DNA from 2 places in the Paenibacillus barengoltzii G22 genome. Region 2 is predicted to be linked to the other one. Evidence: riboswitches for the same ligand, from Rfam matches in the RefSeq annotation. Region 2 holds a riboswitch; the other holds the start of a gene.
What was found. A riboswitch is a leader RNA that binds a small molecule or an ion and turns the genes downstream of it on or off. The one in region 2 is predicted to bind S-adenosylmethionine.
Positions count from the first base shown of each region.

Region 1: linked by a shared signal. The riboswitch ahead of metA (homoserine O-acetyltransferase MetA) and the one ahead of C812_RS01635 (methionine ABC transporter ATP-binding protein) in region 2 are both predicted to bind S-adenosylmethionine.

Region 1 covers NZ_KE159653.1:815,313-824,312, forward strand. The annotation lists gene thrS (threonine--tRNA ligase) at 1-1,009, opposite strand, end outside; gene C812_RS12090 (putative sporulation protein YtxC) at 1,402-2,313, opposite strand; gene mqnC (cyclic dehypoxanthinyl futalosine synthase) at 2,432-3,568, opposite strand; gene C812_RS12100 (trans-sulfuration enzyme family protein) at 3,766-4,929, opposite strand; gene C812_RS12105 (aminotransferase class I/II-fold pyridoxal phosphate-dependent enzyme) at 4,926-6,116, opposite strand; gene metA (homoserine O-acetyltransferase MetA) at 6,134-7,069, opposite strand; SAM riboswitch class I at 7,190-7,319, opposite strand; gene corA (magnesium/cobalt transporter CorA) at 7,809-8,744, shown strand.
Region 2 covers NZ_KE159652.1:318,952-338,183, forward strand. The annotation lists gene C812_RS01560 (peptidoglycan D,D-transpeptidase FtsI family protein) at 1-184, shown strand, start outside; gene C812_RS01565 (peptidoglycan D,D-transpeptidase FtsI family protein) at 284-2,284, shown strand; gene C812_RS01570 (metal ABC transporter solute-binding protein, Zn/Mn family) at 2,483-3,457, shown strand; gene C812_RS01575 (metal ABC transporter ATP-binding protein) at 3,479-4,237, shown strand; gene C812_RS01580 (metal ABC transporter permease) at 4,242-5,195, shown strand; gene C812_RS01585 (metal ABC transporter permease) at 5,197-6,090, shown strand; gene C812_RS01590 (prohibitin family protein) at 6,256-7,098, shown strand; gene C812_RS01595 (Cof-type HAD-IIB family hydrolase) at 7,212-8,012, shown strand; gene C812_RS01600 (DUF456 domain-containing protein) at 8,023-8,508, shown strand; gene C812_RS01605 (putative polysaccharide biosynthesis protein) at 8,560-10,194, shown strand; gene C812_RS01610 (DUF2515 family protein) at 10,873-12,180, opposite strand; gene C812_RS01615 (thioredoxin family protein) at 12,328-12,696, shown strand; gene C812_RS01620 (COX15/CtaA family protein) at 12,849-13,844, shown strand; gene C812_RS01625 (UbiD family decarboxylase) at 14,020-15,786, shown strand; gene C812_RS01630 (Cthe_2314 family HEPN domain-containing protein) at 15,801-16,517, shown strand; SAM riboswitch class I at 16,645-16,801, shown strand; gene C812_RS01635 (methionine ABC transporter ATP-binding protein) at 16,891-17,904, shown strand; gene C812_RS01640 (methionine ABC transporter permease) at 17,904-18,572, shown strand; gene C812_RS01645 (MetQ/NlpA family ABC transporter substrate-binding protein) at 18,636-19,232, shown strand, end outside.

The DNA.
Region 1 (9,000 bases), on a different contig from region 2:
TCATCGGACGAAGTACGAATTCCTCCGTATCAATCGCCATTTTCGGGAACATGTCTTCTTGATAATGCTCCCAGTGACCCGACGTTTTATACAAATCGACGTTCCCCAGCACCGGAGTGTATACATGCTGATAACCCAGTCTTTCTTCAATATCAACGATATAACGTTCCAGCGTCCGGCGAACTGTCGCTCCCTTCGGCAGCCAGATCGGCAAGCCTTGACCAACCAGGTTGTTGAACGTGAAGATATTAAGTTCCTTACCCAGCTTGCGGTGGTCGCGTTTCTTCGCTTCCTCCAACATGTGCAGATGATGATCCAAATCTGCCTTCTTCATAAAGGCAGTGCCGTATACGCGCTGCAGCATTTTGTTTTTGCTATCGCCGCGCCAGTAAGCACCGGCCACGCTCAGCAGCTTAAACACTTTAATCTTCCCGGTCGAAGGCACGTGCGGCCCGCGGCACAAGTCGAAAAATTCGCCTTGATCATAAATCGAAATGACGCTGTCTTCCGGCAAGTCGCGAATGAGCTCTAGCTTATACGGATCCCCGAGCTCGGTGTAAATCGCTAACGCTTCTTCACGGCTCACCTCACGACGAGTAATCGGCAGGTTTTCACCGATAATGCGTTCCATTTCTTTTTCAATCTTCTGCAGATCTTCTGGATTGAGCGGATGCTCCAGATCCATGTCGTAGTAGAATCCGTCCTCGATCACCGGACCGACGCCCAGCTTCACTTCTTTGTTGCCGTACAGGCGTTTTACCGCCTGCGCCATCAAGTGCGCACAGCTGTGACGCATAATTTCCAGTCCGTCCTGGGAATCCGCCGTAATGATCTCCACTTTCGCGCCGTCAACCAGCTTCGTATTTAAATCGACAGCTTTACCATCGATCTTCCCGGCCAGCGCATTTTTACGCAACCCGCTGCTGATCGAAGCCGCCACATCCTCCAAACTGCTGCCTTCCGCATACTCCCGAACCGAACCGTCCGGCAAAACAACTGATACTGCCACCTTGATTTCCTCCCTAAAAATAGAATTGGTTACCGGAAGCGGACAAATTAAAAAACGCCCGTCCCGGAAAGGGACGAGCGTTATATACCCGTGGTTCCACCCTCATTCGGCCAATCCGCAACACTCACCCGTGCATCACACTCGGATATGGCCCTTAATTCGGCATTCGTTAACGGGAATGAACCGGTATTCCTTACTTCACGAAGGTTCGGGAATACAGCTACAAAGGGGTAAACCAAAAGCGAATCCGAAGGGAATTCCAGCCAAGTTCCCTCTCTCTGTACCGTTCAAGCCTTCTGGCTCATGTCTTTGTCCACGCTATTTAAGGTAGTTCACTTAATGCAAGTAATTATAATGCGAACTTCCCCGTTCGTCAAGAAACGTCTTCATCATTATCCTTGATCTAGGCGCCGCATCTCCTGATGGAATAGCTGGCAATGCGGGCATAACAAGCAGATCTCCACCCGCTCGCCAAATATCCGCGAGATCGTCGTAATCACCTGGGCATCAGGTTCCTGAGTATGAATTAATATCCGGTCCGGGGAGAGGGAGATCAAGGTGCTGACGATCACGTCCTCCATCTGCATCTCCTGATCGGCAATCCGCGCGATAACCCCGCCGGATGCCGGCACACGAATCGGCGTAAATTGCTCGTTCAGAATCGCAAATTCAGATTCCTGCTTATGCATCAAATGGACTAAAGGGGTCAAAGGCTCCTGGAAATACACAAAATACTGCAGCAGCCCAATAAATTCCTCATACTGCTTGTCGAGCAAAAACTCGTCTACGGCATAGTTTACAATTTCACGCAGCTTGTCCTCATAAGCCTTGAGGCGAAACCAGACGAACCCTTCTAGATGGAGCTGGGAGGAAGACTGCAAATACTCACGCAGTGCTTCTTGTACCATCGTTTTGCGTTGATCACGGGCACAGCCGGTAACCGCATCTTCGGCCAGAAGCCGGTTCACCATTTCATGCACCTGCTCCGCTTCTTCGCGGGATTCGAAGCTGTAATCCCGTCGCATGACTCGGGCGGCGATCACTGCTTCCTTCTCGCGGACGATGTACTCTGCGATACCTTGTGACAAACAGTCGATCAGTTGTAGATCGCCAGCAGCTTGCTCCCCGTCGCTGGCTTCCGGGCTTCCCATGAGCACCGCCTCCAGCATCCCGCCTGCGGCCGCTTGAAAGCGAAGCCGTACCTCACGGTTATGTAAGCTGCTGACAGCCTCCTGTAACGAAGCTTTGAACCGTTCCTCCGATTCGGCGGAACCGCAATTGACGCGTACAGTAAAAAAATCCATGAATCTGGCCCCCTTCCGCTTCCTTCTCCAAGTATATGGTGGGAAGGTAGCGGATATACGGGAACCGTTCATGGAATGAAAGGCAGTTCTGCCAGCAATATTTTAGAGTCGGATCAAATTAGTTTTGCATAATGAAATCGCGTTCGACCGTCGTTTCTTCATCAAACACGCGCAAAATCTCATATTTTGTATTCCGTTGCGCCGGAACTTTGCCTGCGGAACGAATAATCGACAAGATCGATTCGATATTTACTTTATGTGTTGCACCGGCGGACGATACAACGTTCTCCTCAATCATCGTGCTGCCGAAGTCGTTACATCCGTATTGCAGCGACAATTTGCCGACTTCCGGACCCATCGTTACCCAAGAGGACTGCAGGTTTTTGATGTTATCCAACACAATCCGGCTGATCGCGACTGTTTTCAGATAGGATTCCGGTGTTTGCCGTTCCGCTTTCAGGTTCGTGTTGTCCGGCTGGAACGTCCACGGGATAAAGGCCAGGAATCCTTCGGACGGATACCCGTTCTGGATGCACTCATCCTGTGCTTCCCGCACGCGCAGCAGATGCAGCGCCCGTTCTTCCATCGACTCGCCGAACCCGATCACCATCGTGGCGGTCGTGTTCATGCCGATTTTATGGGCCGTTTGCATCACGTCCATCCAGTCTCTCCAAGAGCCTTTCAAGCGGCTGATTTTACGACGTGTGCGGTCGTCCAAAATTTCAGCTCCGCCGCCCGGCAAGGAATCCAGACCTGCTGCATGAATCTCGCGCAAAACTTCTTCCAGCGAAAGCCCCTCGGAGACTTCCTTCATCTTCATGATTTCCGCAGGAGAGAACGAGTGCATGGTGATGTTCGGGAAGCGCTCCTTAATCGCCTTCAATAAGTTCGTATAATAGCTAAAAGGTAAATTCGGGTTAGTTCCGCCCTGCATCAGAATCTCTGTGCCGCCGACGTCTACCGTTTCCTGGATTTTCTGAAAAATTACTTCGTCCGGAAGCACATACCCTTCCTCAGAGCCCGGCCGACGGTAAAAAGCGCAGAACCGGCAATATACGTCACAAATGTTCGTATAGTTAATGTTCCGCCCAATCACAAACGTGGTGATCGGTTCAGGATGCTTGCGCTCCATCAAAATGTTGGCGGTATGTCCAATCTTCTCCACTTCGTCAGATTCGAACAATCGGATCGTATCCTCCAAATCCAGGCGTCCGCCCTGCAGCGCTTTGTTTAATATATCGTCGATTGCAGTCATTTCACTGCCTCCTTAGAACAAATAAATGAATCCCAGGCGATACCTGAAAATTTAAAATGTTAATTCAATCGTAACACAGTCCGCCCAGGAAAAACAGCACCCAATCACGGCACAGACGCCAAAGGAGCAAGGGCACTTCATAGAAAAAAGCGAGAAAGGCCGCATAATGCGGCCTTTTAATTCGTTCACGAGCCTATTCAGCTGTTGACAAGCGCCTGATCCAAATCGGCGAGCAAATCGTCGATGTCCTCCAGTCCGACGGAGAAACGCAGCAGCCCGTCGGTAATGCCCCGCTCAGCGCGAACCTCCGGCGGCATCGAAGCATGCGACATCATCGCCGGGTAGGAGAGAATACTCTCGACGGCACCCAGGCTGACCGCAACGAGCGGCAGCTTCACTTGATTCAGCAGCTTCTTGGCCCGCTCGCCCGACCCAACATCGAAGGAGACCACCGCACCATACCCGGTGGATTGCTTCTCCTGAACCTCACGGCCGGGGTGATTTGGCAGGCCGGGATAGTACACGGCTTCGATGTCGCTCCGCCGACTCAGCCAGTCGGCCAGCTTGCGCGCGCTCACTTCGCTGTGCGCCATCCGCGCTCCCAGCGTCTTCATGCCGCGCATCAGCAGCCAGGAATCCTGCGCGCCGAGGACGGTACCAAGCCCGTTCTGCACATATTTCAGCTGACGGGCTATTTCTTCCGTCCGAGCTACCGCCAGACCGGCCAACACGTCACTGTGTCCGCCGAGGAATTTCGTTGCGCTGTGCAGAACGATATCGGTCCCCAGCTCAATCGGACGCTGGTAGTACGGCGTCATAAACGTATTATCTACGATGCTAAGCAACCCATGTTCCCGCGCCCACGCGGAGATTTCCGCGATATCGGTGATTTTTAACGTAGGATTGGAAGGCGTTTCCATATAGACAGCTTTCGTGTTAGGTTTCAGAGCCGCCTTCACCAATTCCGGCTGGGTCATATCTACAAAGGTCGTCTCAATGTTCATCCGGGTCAAAATATTGGACAACAGCCGATATGTACCCCCGTACACATCTTCGGTCACGATAATATGATCGCCAGCCGAGAGCAGCATCAGCGTGGTGGAAATCGCGGCCATCCCGCTGGCAAACGCGAAGCCCTGGACCCCGCCTTCCAATACGGCAATGTAATCCTCCAGCGCCTGCCGAGTCGGATTCCCGGAACGACTGTAGTCGTGATGCGGCGGATTAAAAATATCGTGATGATGGAACGTGGACGCCTGATAAATCGGTACGCTGGATGCGCCGGTAGCCTCGTCCACCTCACTGCCGAAGTGAATCAGTTTCGTTTCAAATTTGTTGTCCCGTTTCTCCTGCCTGCTCATACGCCTTGTCCCCCTTCAACTTCCTGCCGTGCCGCTTCCAGTGCATGACTCAGGTCCGCAATCAAATCCTCGACATGCTCGATGCCAACGGAGAACCGCAGCAACCGATCATCCACGCCAACCGCATTGCGGATTTCCTCCGGAATGTCGGCATGGGTCTGCACCGCAGGATAGGTCATCAGCGATTCGACGCCGCCAAGGCTTTCGGCAAATGCAATCAGATTGAGATTGCGCAGCACCGGTTCAACGTACCGAGCATCCGTGACTTTGAAGGAGAAGATCCCCGTATTGCCGCTCGACTGCTTCCGTTGCGTCGCATACCCTGGGTGATCCTCCAAGCCCGGGTGGAACACCTCGGCTACTTGAGGATGGGTCTGCAGGAATTTGGCGATTGCCAGCGCGTTGCTCTCGTGCCGCTCCATCCGCAGCGCCAGCGTCTTCATGCCGCGCATCAACTGATACGAATCGGACGGGCTGAGCACCGCGCCTATCGAGTTGTGCAGAATCGCCATCTCCTGGGACAGCTCTTCGCCTTTGGTAATGATCAGGCCGGCCAAAACATCGTTATGGCCGCCTAAATATTTGGTTGCACTGTGAACTACGATGTCAGCACCAAGCTCAATCGGCCGCTGGAAATACGGCGTCATGAGCGTATTGTCCACGATCGTGAGCAGGCCGTGGGACCGTGCCCATGTCGATACCGCTTCAAGATCCGTAATCATCATCAGCGGATTGGTTGGCGTTTCAATAATAACGGCCTTCGTGTTCTCTTGACGTACACGTTCAAGGGCATCCAAATCGTTGGTATCCACATAAGATGCGGTTACGCCAAATTTGGACATAATCCGCTCTAGCAAGCGATACGTGCCTCCGTAAAGGTCCAACGAAACGATGAGATGGTCGCCTTGCGAAAATAACGTAAATACCGTCTGCAACGCGGCCATCCCGGAGCTACAGGCAAACCCGGCATCGCCGGATTCCAGAGCCGCCGCTGCGTCTTCCAGCACTTTGCGGGTAGGGCTTTTCGTACGGATATAATCGAAGCCCGTGCTTTGCCCCAGGCGCGGATGCCGAAACGCCGTGGCTTGATATATCGGATAATTCACCGCGCCTGTGACTGGTTCATCGACCGATCCGATTTGTGCCAATCTACTCTCGATACGCCATTCCTTGTTTCTCTCCCCCACCTGCAATCCCTCCACTTTTATATCTCATATACAAAGTCGGCCGTTTGATCGATATCGTACGGCGTTTCTTGATACACATAGTAGTTTAACCAATTGGAAAATAATAAGTTTGCGTGGGCCCGCCAGGAAGAACGCGGGGCGCGTGTCGGATCGTTATTCGGGAAATAGTTCACCGGCAGATCGATGTCCATGCCTTTCGCGATATCCCGGTCATACTCCCATTTCAACGAATCCGGATCGTATTCGGAGTGCCCGGTTACGAAGATCTGCTTCCCGTCACGGGTGGCGACCAAGTAAATGCCGGCTTCCTCCGATTCCGCCAGAATCTGCAGCTCCGGCACCCGCTCAATGTCCGAACGTTCCACGTCCGTATGACGGGAGTGCGGGACTTGGAATACTTCATCAAATCCGCGCAGCAGCTTCACCTTCGGATCGTTGACTGTGTGGGAGAAGACCCCAAAGCATTTTTTCGCCAGGGGAACCTTGCGAACGCCATAGTGGTAATACAATCCGGCCTGAGAGGCCCAACAGATGTGCATGGTCGATGTGACATGGGTTTTGGACCACTCGAAGATTTCCTTCAACTCTTCCCAGTAGTTCACTTCTTCAAAATCCAATTGCTCGACCGGTGCCCCTGTCACGATCATGCCGTCAAAGCGGCGATTGCGAATATCGCCAAACGTTTTGTAGAACATCTCCAGATGCTCTGCGGACGTATTTTTTGAGGTATGCGTGCTCGGATGAAGCAGAACGATCTCCACCTGAAGCGGCGTGTTCCCCAGCAAACGCAGGATTTGGGTCTCCGTCGTTTCCTTGGTAGGCATCAGGTTCAGAATCGCGATCCGCAGCGGGCGGATGTCCTGATGATAGGCACGGCTTTCATCCATGACAAAAATATTCTCGTTGGTCAACACGTCCTTGGCCGGTAAATGATCCGGGACTTTAATCGGCATGTGGTTTCACTCCTTTAATCGTAGCGTCATTCTCAACTCAACATCCGTTTCGAGGGGCCGTGTATACAAAAATGACCTCTCTCACGGGGAGAAAGGTCATTACGTATTCGGTATGCGCCTCTCTCATCTCTCAGAAGCCGCCCCGTATTCGATACGGACGGTTCTGCAAGAATTAGCACCGCTGCGATGGTTGTCATCGCCGGTTGCCGGGTATCATCGGGCTAGTCCCTCCACCTGCTCTTGATAAGATTTCGCTGTATTTAGTTAGGGTCGGGGTCTGGGCCGTTGCCCGTACTCCCTGACATTCACTTTAAAGTATCAGATGGCATTCCGTCAAGAACTCTGCGAGAAAAATCACACGGTATTCATGGACCGCTTGGCTCCCGTGCACATAGTATACTTTTGGGTTGAAACATTTCATTCGCTGGCGTTATACTAGACAAGTGCCTTTGGGCCCAGACGGGCCTAGGGTTTGACGAATCGACATGTAACCTGATTATAGCGAGGTGAAACCGAGAATGGAAGGCGACCCGAGTCCGCAGAGGAATACCCAGGTCAACCAATTGCATAGGATACCGACCCGCTGGGTGCCTGCGGAACGTAGAGGGCACTTTCGTTTCCCGGTGTTTGCATAAACGCCTTTTTGATCGTTGCCGGGCGAACCCGCGGTTGGTCCCTTTCCTATGCTGCAACAAGAGCATCCCAGGCCTTCAGGCCCGGGGAAAGGGAGTGAGAGCTTATGAAAATCCGTCATGTTCTAGCCGGCGTATTTACCCCCGTTGAGGACGTGGAATTAACAACCACCGCTCCGGAAGAAGGTTTCTATTGGATCGACGCGGGGGTGGATGACCTTGCCCTGCTGCAGCCTTTATTTTCGCTGCACGATCTGGCTGTGGAGGACTGCTTAAGCGAAGAAGAGCAACGGCCAAAGATTGAAACCTACGACAACCACTATTTCATCGTTGTAAATAGCATTCGGTATGATGACGAGGAAATTTTCCTGCGTGCACTGAACATTTTCTTGGGACGGCATTATATCATTACAGTTACTAAACAGAAGATCAACGAACTTCGTGCGGTGAAGCCGATCCTGTGGGAGCAGGAGGTCAGCGAGCCCGACCGATTCCTGTACCTGCTGGTCGACCTGGTGGTTGATAACTACTTCACCGTCGGCGACCGAATCGAAGTGAAGATCGAGAAGCTGGAAGAAGACATTCTGATGCATACCAAACGTTCGCACCTGAACGAAATCATCGGGCTGCGAAGTGAAATTTTGTGGCTGAAGAAGGTGCTTGGGCCGCAGAAGGAAGTCATCAATATTTTAAACAAGAAAGATCTTCGTCTAATCGACGACCAGCTGCAAAAATACTTCAGCGACATCTACGAAAACGCCGTGAAGATCTCCGAGAACTTCGACACGTTCCGCGAGCTCGTCGGCAACTTACGCGAGGCCTACCAGGCCGCCATCGCCAACCGCGCCAACGAAATCATGCGCGTGTTCACCGCGATTACGACGATTTTCATCCCGCTGACACTGATCACCGGGATCTACGGGATGAACTTCGACAATATGCCGGAGCTGCATTCGCGATACGGCTATTTTATCGTCCTTGGCATTATGGGCGTGCTTGGTTTAGGGATGTACTTCATCTTCCGGAAGAGAGATTGGATATAAACAGTAAGGCCAACACGGGCTGAGGTCCGCGTTGGCCTTTTGGGTTGGGCGAGACGTATGCATTAGTCTCTTGTTGGACGTGCGCCTAAATCATCCCGACTGATCTTTTGAATTAGGCGAGTCGAGCGTGACTGCAAAAGTGCAGTTATTTTGCCGCGATTCTCCCCTAAATCGGCTCTTAACTGCAAAAGCGGCTAGGCCCCCTAAATCCGGAGTCCTGACCTACAAGTTTTGTGTTATCGCAGTCCAGCTCATT
Region 2 (19,232 bases):
TATCCCGGAAGGCGGCTTTGGTGCCTACAGCGCCGCGCCGGTTGCCCGTAAAATTTTTGATGCATACGATCAGGAATATGGCTTGGACGGGGTTCCGAAAAAGACCAAAAACCAAAATCAGCAACAGACCAACAATAATGCTTCCCAGCAAAACGGGAATCAAACCGAGCAAACGAATCCTTAATTGAATCCAATGACAGCAACGACCTTTTCACAGCGATGTTGAAAGGGTCGTTTTTCTTATGGAAGGACGATTCATCACTAACAGGGAGGCGTAAAGTGGATGAACAAATTCGTCATTGGGGATTCCCAGGAACAGCAAGCCTCCATGCGGCGGCATTTCCATATTCGGCTGAATCTGTTTTTCTTCAGTGCCTTCGCGTTGTTCACTCTCATCATTATCCGACTTGCCATTTTGCAGTTTGTCGAAGGACCATCGATCTCTATGGAAGAGGTGAAAATGAGGTTCCGGGATGTCCCGATGCCGCCGGTTCGAGGATCGATTCTGTCCGCCGATGGAGCGAAGCTGGCTTATTCCACACCAATCCAAACCTTATATTTGACTTTACAGAAAAGTAACTACGATTCAACAACTGAAACGGGCAGAGCTAATTTGACGGAAGCTGAGGCCCTGGCGAAAGAATTGAAGAAGGTGTTTGATTCGTATGGCGATCCCAGCGCACAGATGACGGAGGAAGAGATTCTGGATGCGATGGATCTGAAATTTCGCCGCAGCAGCGGGTTTGCTCCACGTCGTATCAAGAGCAACCTGACGGAACAAGAAACCGCCTATTTCCTTGCTCAAAAAAGCAGGTTTCCTGGAATAGACATCATTGAGGAGTCGGTGCGCCACTATGACCCTGATTTGGTTGCGGTGCAAACAATCGGTTATCTAAAGAAGTTCCAATCCACATATGATTTGGCTTGGTATCAGCCGATACGGGAACGACGAAATGCCGACCCGGCGCTGCAATACACGGAAGACGAGTTTGTCGGCTTCGATGGGTTGGAGCTATATTATCAGCAGGAACTGCGGGGGAAAAACGGATATAAGCGCGTGCCGATTGATCCGCGGAACATGGTGAATGGCGTTCCCGAAATCGTACCACCGGAGAAGGGGTACGATCTGCATACGACAATCAATAAAAAGGTGCAACAGGTCGCAGAACAGGCGATTCTGGATCAAATCGAGTGGGTTCATCAAAACCTAGTATCCGGTAGAGTGCATCCTCACGCCAAAACGGGTTATGCCGTGGCTATGGAAGTCGACACTGGAAACGTCATCGTGATGGCCAGCATGCCGGATTATGATACGAATGTATGGCAAACTGGCGGAGTATCCAATGAGGTATGGAACCAAATTTCGTCAAATTATCGGAATGGCACGGTATGGCCGTATTCCTCCGGGCGCTCCGACCACGATTTTGAGTCCACCGTGTATCTGGGTTCGACGATCAAGCCATTGTCGGTGTTGATCGGCTTAAACGAAGGTTTGTTTACGACCAAGACGAAGTACAACGATCGAGGGATCGCTTATTTCGGCCGCAACGATTCAGCGAGTGTGCGGAACTCCTCCGGGCATGTCTACGGCCCCCTTTATCCGAAAGATGCCATTCGCGTATCGTCCAATGCATTTATGGTCGATATGGTCGGGGAGAAGCTGTACAACAAATATGGAGCCAAAGGGATTCAGGTTTGGGACGATTACATGAAGCAATTTGGGTTAGGCGTCCCCACAGGAATCGATTTGCCTGATGATTTCCGAGGGATCTTGGATTATAAAGACGAATCGCAGACGGCATTGTCCCGCTTGGCTTATGCTTCCTTCGGGCAGCAGGGCAAATATACGACGATGCAACTGGCGCAATATGCCGCAACGCTGGCCAATCGGGGAAAACGCATGCAACCTAGACTTGTGCAGAAAATCACCGATGCCGAAGGCCAAGTGGTGGTTCAATTTGAACCGAAGGTGCTTAACGAAGTGAAGATGAAGGAGGCCTATTGGGATGAAGTTATTGAAGGGATGCGAACAACTGTGAACGCCTTTGATGGGTTTCCTTACGATTTTGCCCGCAAGACGGGAACTTCGCAGCAGGATTACAGAGGAGAACTGTTGGATAACGGCGTGTTTATTGCATTCGCCCCAAGGGAGAAGCCGAAGCTGGCGGTGGCGGTTGTAATTCCCGAAGGAGGCTTTGGGGCTTACAGCGCGGCACCGGTTGCTCGGAAAATTTTTGATGCATATGATCGGGAATACGGTTTGGACGGTAACCCTAAGAAGTAAATATAGGATTAAACGAAGCCTTGCTCGCGATGAGCAGGCTTTTTTTGTTTTATGGGAAATTCCTCTTGCTTTTTGGGAATCTTTTGCTTAGAATTTGCCCTAAGGAAACATTTTTATACAAATAAAACAAAAAGGTATCAAGTAAACAAGTGTTCTCTTGTACAACATTAAATCAAATTCGAGGAGAGGAGTAGCAAAATGGACGAAATGAAGATCAAGAAAAGCCCGTTTGAACGGGCCAAAATGACGCTCGGCGTGCTGGCGTTCATCGTATTAGTGGCTTGTTCCAAAGTACAAGATCAGGTTGATCATGTTCGCGCATCGGCTAATGATTCCCCCGTTAAGGTGGTGACTACGATCGGCATGATCACAGATGTCGTTCAGGAGGTTGGCGGCGAGCAGGTTGAAGTCACCGGTCTAATGGGGCCAGGAGTGGACCCGCATTTATACAAGGCGTCACAGGGGGATATCGAGAAGCTGGATCAGGCGGAGGTCGTGTTTTACGGTGGATTGCATTTGGAAGGGAAAATGACGGAGATTTTCGAGAAATTGGAGAAGAAGAAGCGGACTGTGGCGGTCTCGAAGGACATTGATCCAAGCGAGCTGCGCTCTGGTGCAGATGCCGGGGGGACGCAGTACGATCCGCATATATGGTTTAACGTACGGCATTGGATCACAGCCACGCAAACGATCCGCGACACGTTGTCGGCCTACGATCCAGACCATGCCGACGTCTACCGGAAGAACGCCGAGGCGTATATTGCCGAATTGGAGAAGCTGGATGCGGAAGTGAAGGAGCGGATCGCAGAAATTCCGGAGCAGGACCGGGTGCTGGTCACGGCTCATGATGCTTTTGGCTACTTCGGAGATGCCTACGGCATTCAGGTGATGGGTCTGCAGGGAATCAGTACGGCGGCGGAATACGGTTCAAGGGATGTCGCCAAGCTCCGAGACTTCCTGGTTGAGAATAAGATCAAAGCCGTATTTGTTGAGTCGAGCATTCCGACCAAATCGATGGAAGCGGTGATTGCCGGAGCTGCGGAGCTGGGGCATACGGTAAAAATCGGCGGCGAGCTGTATTCCGACTCGCTGGGAGAACCAGGGTCAGAAGCGGATAGCTACATCGGGATGGTCCGTCATAATGTCAACACGATCGTTGAGGCCTTGAAATAACTTTAGAGAGAGGGATCCAAAATGAACGTTTATCCGCTTGAGGTGAACCGATTAACCGTTGCTTATCAGAAGAAGCCGGTGTTAAGATCGGTTTCTTTTCACATCCCGGAAGGGCAGTTGATTGGGATTCTAGGTCCTAATGGAGCGGGGAAATCTACGCTGCTAAAGGCTGTACTGGGGCTGCTTCCCACTCTGGACGGTGAAGTTCGCATCTATGGGAAGTCCTATCGGGAGCAACGCAAATTGATTGGCTATGTGCCGCAGCGCGAATCGGTGGATTGGGATTTCCCAACGAATGCGCTGGATGTTGTGATGATGGGGCGTTACGGCCAGCTTGGCTGGTTTCGCCGCCCCGGAGTCAAGGAACGGCAGATCGCGCTGGAATGTCTCGCGAAGGTGGGAATGGCGGAGTACGCCGGGCGCCAGATCAGTCAGTTATCCGGCGGACAACAGCAACGGGTCTTTCTGGCGCGGGCTCTGGCTCAAAATGCGCAGGTGTATTTTATGGATGAACCGTTTGCCGGCGTCGATGCCACTACAGAGAAAGCGATCATCGCCCTGCTGCACGAATTAAAGGAGCAAGGGAAAACGGTGCTGGTGGTACATCACGATTTATCTACAGTACGGGAATATTTTGATCATGTGCTGCTGCTGAACGGTGAGTTGATTGCCGCCGGACCTACTGAGGAGACATTTACACCGGAAAATTTGCACAAGACGTACGGCGGGAAGATTGCTATGCTGGCCGATTTCGGTGCGGTGCCTGCGGGGAAGGTGTGACGTGATGCTAACGACAGTATGGCAATGGATCACGGATCCGAACCTGCAGTGGATTCTAATGGGATCCTTGTTGCTTGGCTTGGGCAGCGGCGTCATCGGCTCTTTCACTTATCTTCGCAAGCAAAGTCTGCTTGGAGATGCGTTAGCGCATGCCGCGTTGCCAGGAATCTGCATCGCCTTTATGCTAAGCGGCGTCAAATCCGTGGGTCTGTTTATGCTTGGGGCCATCCTCGCCGGGGTGACAGCGACGTTTGGTATCTCCGCCATTATCCGCTACACGCGGATCAAGCAGGACGCAGCGCTCGGCATCGTGTTGTCGGTGTTTTTTGGCATCGGCATCGTGTTGTTGACCCAAATCCAGCATAGCGGCAACGGGAACCAGAGCGGGCTCGACAAATATTTGTTTGGTCAGGCGGCTTCCATGATGTTGGCTGACGTTTACTTGATGGGCGCGGTGTCCGTGTTGCTTATTGCGATATGCGCGTTGCTTTTTAAGGAGTTGAAGCTGGTGAGCTTTGATCCCGGGTTTGCCCGGGGCATGGGGCTTCAAGTAGCTTTCCTTGAACAGTTGCTGCTAATGATGACCGTGGTGGCGGTTGTCGTGGGCATTCAAGCCGTGGGCGTGGTGCTCGTAGCCGCCTTGCTAATTACCCCGGCTGTGGCTGCGCGGTACTGGACGGATGCGCTGGGCGTGATGGTTGTGCTGGCAGGTGTGTTCGGAGCACTGTCAGGGATTACCGGTACGCTGATCAGCTCCACTTTATCGAACTTGCCAACTGGTCCGGTGACGGTGTTAGCGGCGACCGCTTTGTTTTTCGTCTCCGCTGTGTTTGCGCCAAATCGGGGTTGGCTGGCTAAGTGGATACGACGCTGGCGCAGCCGCAATGAAATCCAGCAACCGATGGAGTTGGCGATAATCAAGCAAGCCGGGAACACGGTCGAAAGGGGGGCGGAATAACATGGCGGATTTTTGGATTATATTAACTGGTACGTTGGTTGCGGCGACGTGTGGAATCTTGGGCTGCTTTTTGGTCTTGCGAAAAATGGCCATGGTTGGGGATGCCATCAGCCACTCTGTGCTGCCCGGCATCGCCATCGCGTTTCTGGTCAGCAGCTCGCGGGACTCTTTGCTGATGCTGATCGGGGCCGCTGTGCTGGGGCTGATCACGGTGTTCTTCATCCAGATGCTGCAACAAAGCGGCTTGCAATCCGATGCTTCGATTGGCATTGTGTTTACAGCGCTGTTTGCCGTTGGTGTGATCCTGATCAGCCGGAACGCTTCGCATATCGACCTGGATCTAGACTGCGTCTTATTTGGTGAAATCGCCTATGTGCAATGGGATACCTGGATATGGAACGGCTACGATATGGGGCCGATCGCGGTCTGGATGCTGGGCGGGACGCTGCTTATCGTACTCGCAGCCATCTTGCTCTTCTACAAGCAATTTAAGCTCTGTGCCTTTGATCCGGCATTGGCGGCTGCAATAGGCATTCCGGTTGCATTGTTCCACTATCTGCTGATGGGGCTTGTTTCGCTGTCGACGGTGGCCTCTTTTGAGAGCGTAGGGGCGATTCTGGTCGTCGGCATGTTGATCATCCCGGCCTCGGCGGCATATCTGCTGACCGATCGACTGAGTGTAATGATCGGTTACAGCGTGCTGATCGGGGCGATCAGCGCAGCCGGCGGTTATTATGCGGCCAAATGGCTGGATGCTTCGATCGCCGGTTCGATGGTCACGGTTGCCGGTGGGTTATTCCTGCTGGCATTCCTCTTTTCGCCCAAGCATGGTTTGATCGCTCGATTCGGGAGGAAGCAGCTGAAACGCGATGAACTGCATTCTGCGGCCGCTTAAGTCAGCAAGAAACGCAATATAATCGTGAAAATCGCTGGTTAACACAAATATGGCACGTTTTTGTCAAGTTTTTGCCACCAAACGACGACCTTCTCCGTATTACTTAATATAGTTAGCCGGTCAATCGTTCCGGTTAGACCACATATTAAGGGGAGAGGGATTCATATGGAGACAGGAACGCAGCAGCAAACCAAGAGGAATATGTCCGTGGGGAAATGGATTTCTACGGCCATTATCGTCATTGTCGTCCTGATCGTCGGATCCAACAGTTATGCGCAGGTCGAATATGGTCATGTCGGCTTGTACAAAACGTTCGGGAAGTTAAATGATAATATTTTAGGCCCGGGCATGCATTTTAAAATACCGTTTGTTCAAACCGTCATTCAGGTGAATACGCAGGTGACCAAAACGGAAACAGATACAACCGCATCATCGAAGGACCTGCAGCCGGTATCTACGCATGTTGCCGTGAACTATTCGGTGAACAAGGAGTCGGCTTACAACCTGATGAACAATATCGGTGGCAATTACGATACGGTCATTATTAATCCGGCGGTGCAGGAGATCGTCAAAGAAGTGACAGCTCGTTACCAAGCTGAGGAATTGATTGCCAAGCGTGACGTTGTAGCCGGAGAGATCAGCGAGCATTTAACCTCCCGTTTGGCCAAATACGATTTAATCGTTAACGAAATTAATATCGTCAACTTTAAGTTCTCCGACGCATTTAACCAATCGATCGAAGCGAAGCAGGTAGCTCAGCAGCAGGCGCTGAAAGCGAGCAACGACCTGAAGCGGATTCAGATTGAAGCGCAGCAGAAGATCGCTCAGGCGGAAGCTGAGGCAGAAGCGCTGAAGCTGAAGAAGCAGGAGGTTACACCGGAACTCGTGCAGCTGAAACAGATCGAAGTGCAGGAGAAGGCGCTGGAAAAATGGGACGGCAAACTCCCGCAAGTTACAGGCGGCGCCACACCGTTCATCGATATTGAGTCGTTGACCGGACAACGTTAATCTGAGAGTTTTTTGAGTGGTGCGAAGCCGCCCTGGTGGGCGGCTTTCATCATGCCTATGAGTGACTTGTCCTTGCTTCACTAAGCTTTGTCGGAGTTCGGGATTATGGTAAAATGGCGGTATGCTGTTTAGAGAGTCAGAAACTTGCGGATGGGGGGAGCTGTCTGTTGTTGAAATATAAACTGTTGGCGCTCGATATGGATGGAACTTTGCTGAACGACGATCTACAAATCTCGCCGGAGACAGAACGTTGGATCCGGAAGGCGGCGGCGGCAGGAGTCCACGTCTGCTTGTCGACAGGAAGAGGCTATCGGGAAGCAGTTCCGTATGGCGATCAACTTGACCTTGGGACGCCGATGATTACGGTAAACGGAAGCGAAGTGTGGAAGTCCCCGCATGAGTTGTACCGTCGGGTGCTGCTTGATCGATCACTCGTTTCGCGAATGTACGACATTTCCCGGGAAAAGAATGTCTGGTTCTGGGCCTATGCCGTGGAAGGCAGTTATAACGAAGGGAACTGGCAACCGGAATTATTGGAAAAGAATTATTGGATGAAGTTTGGTTATTTTACCGAGGATGATGAGGTGAGGGGAGAGATTTTGCGGGAGCTGCAAGAGATGGGCGGCCTAGAAATCACGAATTCCTCCCCGCACAATTTGGAGATTAACCCGAAAGGGATCAGCAAGGCCAGCGGCATTCAGACGGTGTGCGGACTGCTTGGACTCGAGATGTCGGAAGTCGTTGCGATCGGAGACAGTTTAAATGACTTGGCTGCGATTGAAGCCGCGGGTCTGGGCGTTGCGATGGGGAACGCCCAAGAGGCTGTGAAGGAGAAGGCCGATGTCGTGACCACGTCGAATAATGAAGATGGCATTGCTTGGATTATTCGGGACTATATTTTGACAGGGGAGTGAGAAAATGGCACTGTCCGTGATTGGCTGGATTTTGGTGATTGCCCTGTTTGCTGTGGGGATGGCCGGAGCGGTGTATCCCGTACTGCCTGGAGTGCTCGCCATATATTTTGCCTTTTTTGTGTACGGATGGTTTTTCTCGTTTGAGTCGTTTGGCCCCTTCTTCTGGATATTACAAACATTGATCGTGGTCGCGCTGATGGTGGCGGATTATGCGGTCGGGGCTTGGGGTGTCAAAAAATTCGGCGGCAGCAAGCTATCTGTCTGGCTGAGCACGATCGGCATTATCATCGGACCGTTTGTCATTCCGGCTTTTGGTTTGGTTCTTGGGCCGTTGCTGGGTGCAATGATCGGGGAATTGATTAAGGGCGAGTCGCTCAGCAAATCGTTTAAGGTAGGCATCGGTTCTGTGGTTGGTTTGCTTAGCAGCATGGTGGTCAAGGTGATTTTGCAGCTGGTGATGATCATCGTGTTTATCATTTGGATCGTTGCATTTTAGTCATCATTTTAGTTAGCACTCATATGGATTGCGGGAAAGAAGGAATTGCTTTTGTCCAAGAAGGAATCGTTTATTAAAGGCACGTTAATTTTGGCGGGGGCGGCGTTGATTGCCCGGGTGCTTGGCTTGTTCCAGCGCGTACCGTTGGAGCATATTCTAGGTATCGAAGGGAATGCGTCTTATTCTCAAGCTAATGCGGCCTATTTTATGCTGTTAACTTTAGCCACGGCAGGGATCCCGAGCACGCTGAGCAAAATGGTGTCGGAGCGGCACGCGTTAAACCGGCCGGAGGAGGCGCGGCGCGTATACCAAGCGGCGCTGCTCTTTGCGGGTGTAGCGGGCTTGGTGATGTTCGTGCTGCTGTATGCCTTGGCGCCCTATTACGCGGTAGCTTCCGGCGTTCCGGAATCAGTGGTGGCTATTCGTGCCCTGGCGCCGGCCTTGTTGCTGTTTCCGCTGATCGCCATGATCCGTGGTTATTTACAGGGCCGGAATATTATGATCGCCGGGGGCGTTTCGCAGGTGATCGAGCAGATCGTGCGGGTGGCAACCGGGATTATTTTGGCGTTTGTGTTGTTCCACTGGGGTTACTCGGGCGAAAAGATCGCGGCCGGCGCAACGTTTGGCGCAGTGCTCGGCGGGGTTGCGGCATTGATCGTGATGTTGGTGTACAGCTTGAAGCTGCAACGGAAAGACCAGACCGAGGGACAAGCCAAACCGCGGAGCGTTGCCGGTCGTCTGCCGTTTAAGCGGATTTATGCGGAAATCTTTAAGCTGTCGATTCCGATTGTGTTGACCGCATTGGCGGTACCGGCGGTTAACTTCATCGACAACTCGATCCTGAAGCCGCTGCTGACCGGACAAATCGGCTCTGGACAAGCTACCTACATTCTCGGGATTCTCGGCAACCGGGCGCAAATGATCGCGGGGATTCCGCCGATTCTGGCGATCGCGCTCAGCCAATCGCTGGTGCCGATCATTTCCGCCGCATATGCGCGGAAGGATCAGGAGCATTTGCAGCGTCAGGTCACCTTGGCGATGCGGGTGGCCGTGCTGAGCGGGATGCCGATCATCCTTGCATTGGGCACGGCGGCCTACTCTGTGAACGGGTTGCTGTTCAGTACACGGGATGGCAGCAGCATTGTCGCGTTGCTGACGTTCGCAACGATTTTTCAAATTACAATGATGACCAGTAACTCGATTCTGCTGGGGGTAGGTAAAGCCAATTTGTCGATGGTGCATGTGGCGATCGGGATTCTCGTGAAGCTCGCAGCCAGCTATGTGTTTGCGCAGTTTTGGGGGATTTATGGCATCATTATCGCCACCGGACTCTGTTTCTTCGTCATTACGCTGCTGAACGTTCGAGCAATGAAGCAAATCGTACCGTTTTCTTTGATGGGAAGCCGCTGGGGCGGTTTTCTGGTCACGGTTGTGGTGTTGTCCGGTGTCGGCTATGGCTTAAACCAAGCCGGCATTCAAATGGTGGACCTGATGCCAGCGCGGGTCGCGTTCTTCCTGACCTGCTGCATCGTTGGCGTGGCAGTGGTGGCACTCTATCCGGTGCTGCTCATCCTGTTGCGCGTCGTCCGTAAGGACGAGCTGACCAGCTACCCAGCCCCCCTCCGCAAAATCCTCTCCCCGCTCATGCGTTTACAACGCGGCGGCCGAGACCGCCAGGTGGGCTAATATTAGAAATCATGAAGCAAATTTAAGCGACTAGTGGATGCGCATGTGTCTGCTGGTCGCTTTTTTTTGCACCATTATCCCCTTGGTTCAGGGAAGTAGAAGTGCGGGGGCGCATCAATCAGGTGGATCTGGAGGGGATTAGGTCGTGTCGTGCGTGTCACGTAGGGGTGTGGTTGTATGGTTGTATCCCGCTGGGAACTTTTGCACGATTATCCCTTTCGGTCAGAGAAGGTAGAAGGTAGAGGGTGCGAGGGGAAGCATCGTGTGGTTTGACAGTGGGTAGGCGGCAAGTCGTTGGGGAAAGCTCGATGCTCCAAGGGTGTGCGGCTGGGCGCTTTTGCACCATTATCCCTTTGGTTCAGAGACGTTAGAGGGTTATCCCCTTGGTTCAGGGGGAGTTGGGTGTGAGATGGGTATGAAATAAGTAGGTAATTAGCAGGCGCATATAAGGCGCATATAAGGCGGTTAGGTGTTGGTCCTTGTGTTGTGTTGGTTTAATTGCTTCAGTTTAAAATAGCTTTGCCTGATTTAACGGGATAATGGTAAAAAAGAGCTGGCTCGGGAGGTTCCTTGGCGGTAGGAAGCTGAGCTTGGAGCTGGAGCATGTGAAGCGCTTCAGCCACATGGTTAGTTCGGTGACAGGAGTGGGGTTGACGAACAAGCTCAACCCCGCTCCTGTCATTGCTCCTCCACCGCATCGTGCACAAATGCGGTGGTGAGGATGCCGTTCCTGTGCGAGCGGCTGATGTCGCACAGGAACGGCGCTTTTGGCGCGCTGATGTCGTCCAGCGCGCGGGTGTCCTTGAGCCAATCCTCCCTAGAGATTGGCTCATAGGCGGTGTCGCCCCAAGCGCTGAGCAGCTTGGGGCTGTAGAGACGCTGGCCCGGCGGCAGCGTCTCCTGGGCGAGAAGCTCTGACCCCTGAACCTTGGCGGTCAGAGCTTCTTCTAAATTGGCCGTGAACAGTTCCGGCCAATAATCGGCCCGCGAGCCGCTGTGCGGCACGCTCGCGGCGAAGCGCTCCGCGCCGCTGCGTACGGCGCGGTAGCCCATCAGCATCGCGTACAGGCTCTTGCCTAACGCGATGCGGGCTTGCAGGCTGCCGAAGTCGGAGACGGTGCGCCCCGCGAGGCGGCGCACTTTGCTCCCGGCAGCCCCGTCGCCCCCTTCCGCCGCTTCGCTCAGCGGGAACACGATCTGGTTTAATCCCGCCAAGCTGAACAGGCGGAAGTTCAATTTGTCCGTGACCTGCTTCTGGAAGTAAGGATGGCGTACCACGCGTTTTTCGATATAATTTTGCTCATTGATAATGAGTCCGACGGTTAGCAAAGCGCTGCCGCGGTCGATCCAAAACCGCTCCCAAAACGGCCGCATAAAACGCGAAACGTGAAAATACGGCAGTAGGTGGAACCGGCTGGCCCCGAGCTCCCGGCTTTTCATATACAGTCTGAGCTGCGGATAAGCGTCCTGAAAAATCAGGGCGTTGCACCGCTCCAGAAACCGATACGTGAGCCGCTTCTCTTCCGCATCAATCGCATCGGCCATACGGCTGCTTTGCAGATCTGTCATGTTCCAGCCGGCGTTCCGTGAAACCATATGTGCGAGGAAGGCCCAATGCAGCTCCGGGCATGCTTGATAGCAGGCGAGATAAGCTGCCGTCCGGCTGATATTGTTGGCTCCGGCCAGACGGGTCTCCTCCGCGATCGCTTCGGCCAACTGCAAATCCTCAGCGCTGTAATCTTCTCCTGCTGATGCGGAACGAGCGGCCGCAGAACGCCGCAGCAACTCCTCGATTTCACTGATGACCGTTCGGGCAGCCGCTTCGTTCCAGCCCAAATCCACCGTCTCTTTCCGCAATTCAGAGGAATCGGAAAGAACGGCGGTTTTATTTTTGAACATCGTTGAGATTGCGGCGGGCAGGCTGGACATCCATCTTTTCAGGTTGACGGCCTTCCCGTTCCCGGTGTCTTGGCGGTGGTCTTTCATGGATTCCGCCTCCCTTCTACCTTGGATCGAGCGTCCGAATATTTGGCGGCCGGCTAGGCATAATACTATCCAGTATGTCCAAAAAGATTGACTTCCACTCCCGCTTTTGGTTGACTAGAAGTATCCTGATGAAAGGAAGGATCATTTATGAAAAAAATTACATCCCCCGCGGAATTTCAAGTCAGCATTCAATCCAGCAACCTGATCGTAGCGGTTTTTAAAGCCGACTGGTGCTCGGATTGTAAATTTATAGATCCATTTATGCCTGAAGTTGAGGCGAAATACGAAGGTCGTCTGACGTTGATTGAAGTCGACGTTGACCAAGTCGGCGACGTCAGCCAGGAGCAAAACATTCTTGGAATCCCCAGCTTCGTAGCCTATACCGATGGCCGCGAGCTGGTTCGATTCGTGAACAAGCTTCGCAAATCCCGTGAGGAAATTGAGGATTTCCTGAACAAGGCGTTGGATGTGTATCATACGCTCCATGACACGCCGGAGACTCGGGATACGTTATAATCTAAAATCAAACGGATGCCATTATATTCATCACACCGCCGCAGGGACTTCCCCTTGCGGCGGTGTCTATTTTTCAACATTTTCTATGAAAGTGGTTACTTGATCGGTTATAATGAAAAGGATTACCGATTAACTTAAAGGTGTGAACCGTTTTGCATACGAAATTTTTAAAATGGCTCAGTTATGCCTCTTGTTTTGTAATGTTTCTGGCGACTCTTGGGGGCAGCGTTGTGACCAAAACGGAATCCGGACTTGGCTGCGGTAATGATTGGCCGCTTTGCCATGGGAAGTTTGTCCCTGCACATACGCTCGCTTCCATGATTGAATATTCTCACCGGGCAGTCAGCGGGGCGGCCGGTTTGTTTTCTTTGGCAGCGTTCATCGCGTTTTGGATGTACCGGAAGAACCGGAAGGATTTGCAGTTGTATTCCTTGATGGCCTTAATTTTTGTTATGGTACAGGCTGTGATGGGGGCGATGGCGGTCATTTACCCTACGTCGTCCGCCGTTATGGCGCTGCACTTCGGGTTCTCGTTGATCGCTTTTGCCAGCTCGATCATGCTCGTTCTCGGCATCCGCGAGGAAGAACGCGGACAAGCTGACCGCAATGCAGGGCGTCGTTCGCAAGACCCTGTGCGTCCATCTGGATCGGGAACCCGCGTGTCCAAAGCGTTCCGCAATTTGACTTGGTTTGCGACGGCTTACACATACATTGTCGTTTACCTCGGTGCGTATGTCAGCCATACGGACTCGGCGGGTGGCTGCAGCGGTTGGCCGTTATGTAACGGGCAGCTTATTCCCGGTTTATCCGGTGGGGAAGGGATCGCCTTTATTCACCGGGTTGCGGCTGCTCTGTTGCTGGTCGTGATCGCCACGGTGGGCCATTTTGCCTTCCGCAAGCATCCCGAACTGCCGGGCATCCGTAAGCTGGGCGTTGCCGCCACGGTGCTGGTAATCATTCAAGTGCTGACCGGGGCAACCATCGCGCTGACGATCAACAACTACCAGATTTATCTTTTCGCTTCGCTGGCGCATATCATCGTGCTGGCCTCCTTGTTTGGGGTTCTATGTTATTTAAGCGTCCGAGCCTGGCAGTTGAGCCGAACCGCCAAGGAGGTACAGGCTGCACCGGCTGATAAAGCCGTTTAACCTGCGCTTCATGGCGTTAGGTTTCGGGGACAACTTCCGCGATTGCGCCGGGATTGTCATGAATCTGTAGAATGACTGGGCATCCCGAGGGGGATGAGGTAAGGTATACTTTTGTCTATAGTGTAAAGTTACGTAACGACCGGGCGCTGACCCGGTCTTTTAGGAGGATCAGGAGATGAGCTACAAGAATCTGCGTCAATGGATCGATGCACTGCAAAAAGAAAACGACCTGGCAATCATCGATGTGCCGGTTGATCCTTACCTGGAGTTAGCCGAAATTCACCGGCGGGTCATCGATGACGGCGGCCCGGCTTTGCTGTTTACCAATGTCAAAGGTACGCCTTTTCCCGTGGCAACAAATCTGTTCGGAACCCCTCGCCGGGTGGAGATGGCCTTTGGCCCGCGACCAGAACAGCTTGCTAACCAATTGGTTGACGCGATACATAAACTGCTGCCGCCGACACCTAAAGCGATTTGGAATGAGCGCGGACTGATTCGCGACGTTTTGAAGGTTGGCATGAGAACGGTATCCAAAAAAGACGCCCCGATTCTTGACGTCTGCCGAACGGAAGCGCCGCTGAAAGACCTGCCGAAGGTGACCAGCTGGCAGAAGGACGGCGGTCCGTTTATTACGTTGCCGCTGGTGTATACGGAAAATCCGTTGCAACCCAAAGAAAACAATCTGGGAATGTACCGGATCCAATTGTATGATGATCAAACCACCGGCGTGCACTGGCAAATCCAAAAAGGCGGCGGGTTCCATTACCATGAGGCGGAGAAACGCGGCGAACCGTTGCCGGTATCCGTGTTCCTGGGCGGACCTCCAGCGATGATTGCCTCGGCGATTTCACCGGTGCCTGAGCATCTGTCCGAGCTGTTGGTTGCTTCCTTCATTCTTGGTGAGAAGCTGCCGATGGCCGAAAACCCGCTGGGCGGTCACCGCATTCCGGCCGAATCGGAATTTGCCATCTTTGGGCTGGTGCCTCCGCATGAGCGTCGACTGGAAGGGCCTTTTGGCGATCACTTTGGCTATTATTCCTTGCAGCATGAATTCCCGGTGCTGCATGTTGGCCATATGTGGCATCGGAAGGATGCCATCTACCCGGCAACCATCGTTGGTAAACCGCGTCAGGAGGATTATTATCTGGGCGATTTCCTGCAAAAGCTGCTGTCGCCGGCCTTCCCGATCGTCATGCCGAATGTGCGCTCGCTTTGGACGTATGCGGAGAGCGGATTCCATGCCTTGAGCTCGGCGGTTGTTCGGGAGAGCTATTCCCGTGAAGCGCTGGTGTCCGCCTTCCGGATTCTTGGGGAAGGTCAACTTTCACTGACCAAATTCCTGATGTTGACGGACAAGCTGATCGATCTCGCCGATTTCCGTCTGCTGCTGAAGACGGTTCTGGAACGATTTGATCCACGCATGGATTTGTTTATTCTAAACAACACTTCGCATGATACGCTGGACTACACCGGCCATAAGCTGAATCACGGCAGTAAGGCGATTCTGATCGGCGTAGGCGAGCCGATGCGCGAGCTGCCTCGGGCGTACGAGGAAGGCGAAATCGCGGAAATCGATTCGATCCAAGTATTTCATGACGGATGTCTTGTCGTTTCTGGTGCATCCTATGAGGACGAGCCGGAACTGGCCGAGCGTCTGCTGGGTCGTCTTCGCGAACGCGGGACCGCTTGGCCGCTGGTGGTGCTGGTGGATAACGCCGAAGCCGCGGCTCATGATCAAACGGCGTTCCTGTGGACGGTGTTTACGCGGTTTAATCCGGCCAGCGACATCTACGCGGCTTCCGAGGTGCGCCAGCATCATCTGTCCTACAGTTTGCCGCTCGTTATTGATGCCCGCATGAAGCCAGGGTACCCGGATGAGCTGTTCCCGCAAGAGGATATCGTGTCCTTGGTGGATCAGCGTTGGAAATCCTACTTTCTGTGAAATGAGGAATGCCTATGCTGCGAAGCTTGCTTGGGGAGCCGCCTCGCCAAAATGAGGGGCGGCTGGCCGATACGATCAGCGCGATGACGCAGACCGTGAGGCTGCTGCAGAAGGAAATCAAGGAGCATCAAGACCCTACGCATGATTTCCGCAAGCTGGAGATTTGGGTGCACGGATTGATCTCTTCGTTGGATGAGCTCGAACAATGCTTATATGCCGCTACCTTTTTTCGCCAAAAGGTACATACCGAATTTGTTGAAGACATGGACCCGGTGGAACGGGCGGATTATGCGAGATATGTGTATTTTTACAAGGATGGGTTCATTCGCGTGTTCTCGGCGCTGGACAAGCTTGGGACGGTGCTTAATGAACTGTTTGATTTGAACACGTCGAAGGTGAAGTCGCGGTTCTCCTATTTTACGGTGTTGCGCCAATTTACGACGCTAAAGATTCACACTGAACTGGGGAGCCGGTTGAACGCGATTAAAGAGAAGTACCGGGAAGCGTTAGGCGTGTTGCGGCGCCGGAGAAATACGGAGATTCACTACATGAACTCGGAGATGAAGGACGACTTGTGGCAACGGCATCAGGCGTTGTTCGGCAAGGTTGCCCTGGAGGACCTGGATCAGCATATCCGGGATCTGGAGCAAGGATACCAAATGGTTTGTGACACCTACTTCACGGTATTTGACTACATCAATCATAGATGGAAAAAAATTACGGCGATCTAATCCGATCGCCATTCTTATTTTTCCTCTTTACAAAACGAACAAAACTCATTATACTCATCAATAGTTTTACATGACAGGTTAACATTGATGTAATTTCACAAACGACTCTTTTAATTTCATATTTTATTTCTTATCGAGAGAGGCGGAGGGAAAGGCCCGATGAAGCCCAGCAACCGATTCGCCCGTGAATGATGCGCGGAATGAAGCGCACTCATCACGGCCGAATGTCATGGTGCTAATTCCTTCAAAACCGATGTGATTTACTCGGTTTTGGCAGATGAGAAGGCATTGTCTTTACGTAAAGAGAGCCCTTTGAATCTGTTAGGGCTCTTTTTGTTATATTTCCGCATGTTAGGAACAGGAGGTTAGCCGATTGATTGAACTGAAGGGCATTACGAAAATCTATCGCACCAAAAAAACGGCAACCCCCGCACTGTCCGGATTAAATCTGAGCGTTCGCAAAGGGGAAATCTTCGGCGTCATCGGTCATTCCGGTGCTGGCAAGAGTACGTTGATCCGGTGCATCAATTTGCTGGAGCGCCCGACCGAAGGCGAGGTTTGGGTCGGCGGGGTGGAGCTGACGAAGCTTGGCAAACGTGAGCTGCAGCAACAGCGCCGCAAAATCGGCATGATTTTTCAACATTTTAATCTGCTGTCCTCGGCTACCGTTTATGATAATATCGCATTTCCGCTGACGCTGATCGGAACGCCGAAGGCGGCCATTGCGGAGAAGGTCAATGAGCTGCTGGCTCTTGTCGGCTTGGAGGAACACCGTGACAAGTATCCGGCGCAACTCTCCGGCGGTCAGAAGCAACGTGTTGGTATCGCCCGGGCCTTGGCCAGCGAACCGGATGTGCTGCTGTGCGACGAGGCCACCTCGGCACTGGATCCGCAGACGACGGATTCCATCCTGAAGCTGCTGCTGGACATCAACAAGCGGTTCCAGCTAACGATTCTGCTGATTACGCACGAGATGCATGTCATCCAAAGCATCTGCGACCGTGTAGCGGTTATTCACCAAGGCGGTATCGTAGAGGAGGGGCCGGTGACGGAGGTGTTCCTGAAGCCGAAGCATCCGGTAACCCGGGAGTTTATTCATCGGGAGTCCGGGGATGAAGGCTTGAAGCTGGCGACTTCGGTTCCGCATCCAGAGTGGTCGAAGCTGGTGAAAATCACGTTCTTAGGAGCGAAAACCTACGAATCGGTCTTGTCCCAAGTTGTTCGGGAAACGGGCGTCAACTTCGCCATCCTGCAAGGCACGATTTCAGCGATTAAGGATATCCCGTACGGTCAACTGACCGTATCGTTTGAAGGTGAAGATGACCGGGTGGAGCGCACGCTGTCGCTCCTGCGGGAACGTGACCTTGACGTGGAGGTGATCGAATAATGGCTGGATTGGATCTCGGAACCATCGATTGGGCGGAGATGGGAACGGCGACACTAGATACGCTGAAGATGATGGGGTTTGCAACCTTGTTTACGTTCTTGATCGGGCTTCCGCTCGGGGTGTTGTTGTTCACCTTCTCACGTTCTCAATCCTTGGTATTAGGTTGGGTTTACCGGATCATTTCGCTCATTGTTAACATCCTTCGCTCGGTTCCGTTCATTATATTGATCGTTGCGTTGATTCCAGTCACGCGGGCGATCATGGGCGTATCGACCGGTGTGGAAGGGACGATTCCGCCGCTGGTGATCGGGGCGGCCCCGTTCTTTGCCCGCTTGGTAGAAACGGCGCTGCGCGAGGTGGATCGCGGAGTGATTGAAGCATCCCAAGCCATGGGCGCTTCCTCATTCCAGATCATCCGCAAGGTGCTGCTGCCAGAATCGCTGCCCGGCCTCATCGCAGGCATGACGATTACCGTAGTCACGTTGGTATCCTATACCGCCATGTCAGGCATGGTCGGCGGCGGTGGTCTCGGCGACCTGGCGATCCGCTACGGGTATTACCGGTACGAGACAGGAATCATGATCGTTTCGGTGATTTTTATGGTCATTCTGGTGCAGGTGCTGCAAATGCTGGGTGACCGCTTGGTGATTTATTTTACGCGGAAATAAGGAAACTTAAATATATAACACCATCCTTATTCAAAAAAACATTTTTAAGGGGGAGAACCTGCAATGAAAAAATGGACTTTATCTTTGTTAACGCTCGTATTGGTACTGGTACTGGCCGCTTGCGGGAGCAATAATGCCGCGAATAACGGGGCAGCAGGAAACACGGCAGGTGAAACGTCAGCCGCTGAAGGGAACGCCGCAGATTCGGGGAACCAAACTGCAGCTGAACCAGTGAAGCTGGTTGTAGGTGCTACCGTACCACATGCTGATATCTTGAAATTTATCGCGCCGAAGCTGAAAGAAGAAGGCGTTGAGCTGGAAGTTAAAGAATTCACCGATTATGTGCAACCTAACGTACAACTGTATGAAAAAGAGCTGGACGCAAACTACTTCCAACATCAGCCTTACCTGGATGAGCAAAATAGCCAAAACGGCTTTGACCTCGTACCGGTTGTAGGCGTACACGTTGAACCGTTTGGCGCATACTCCAACAAAATCAAATCCGCTGACGAGCTTGCGGACGGCGCGACGATCGCGATCCCGAACGACCCGACCAACGGCGGCCGCGCACTGCTGTTGCTGCAAAAGCAAGGGTTGATCAAACTGAAGGATGACGCTGGAATCACAGCAACTGCGAAAGACATCGTGGAAAATCCGAAA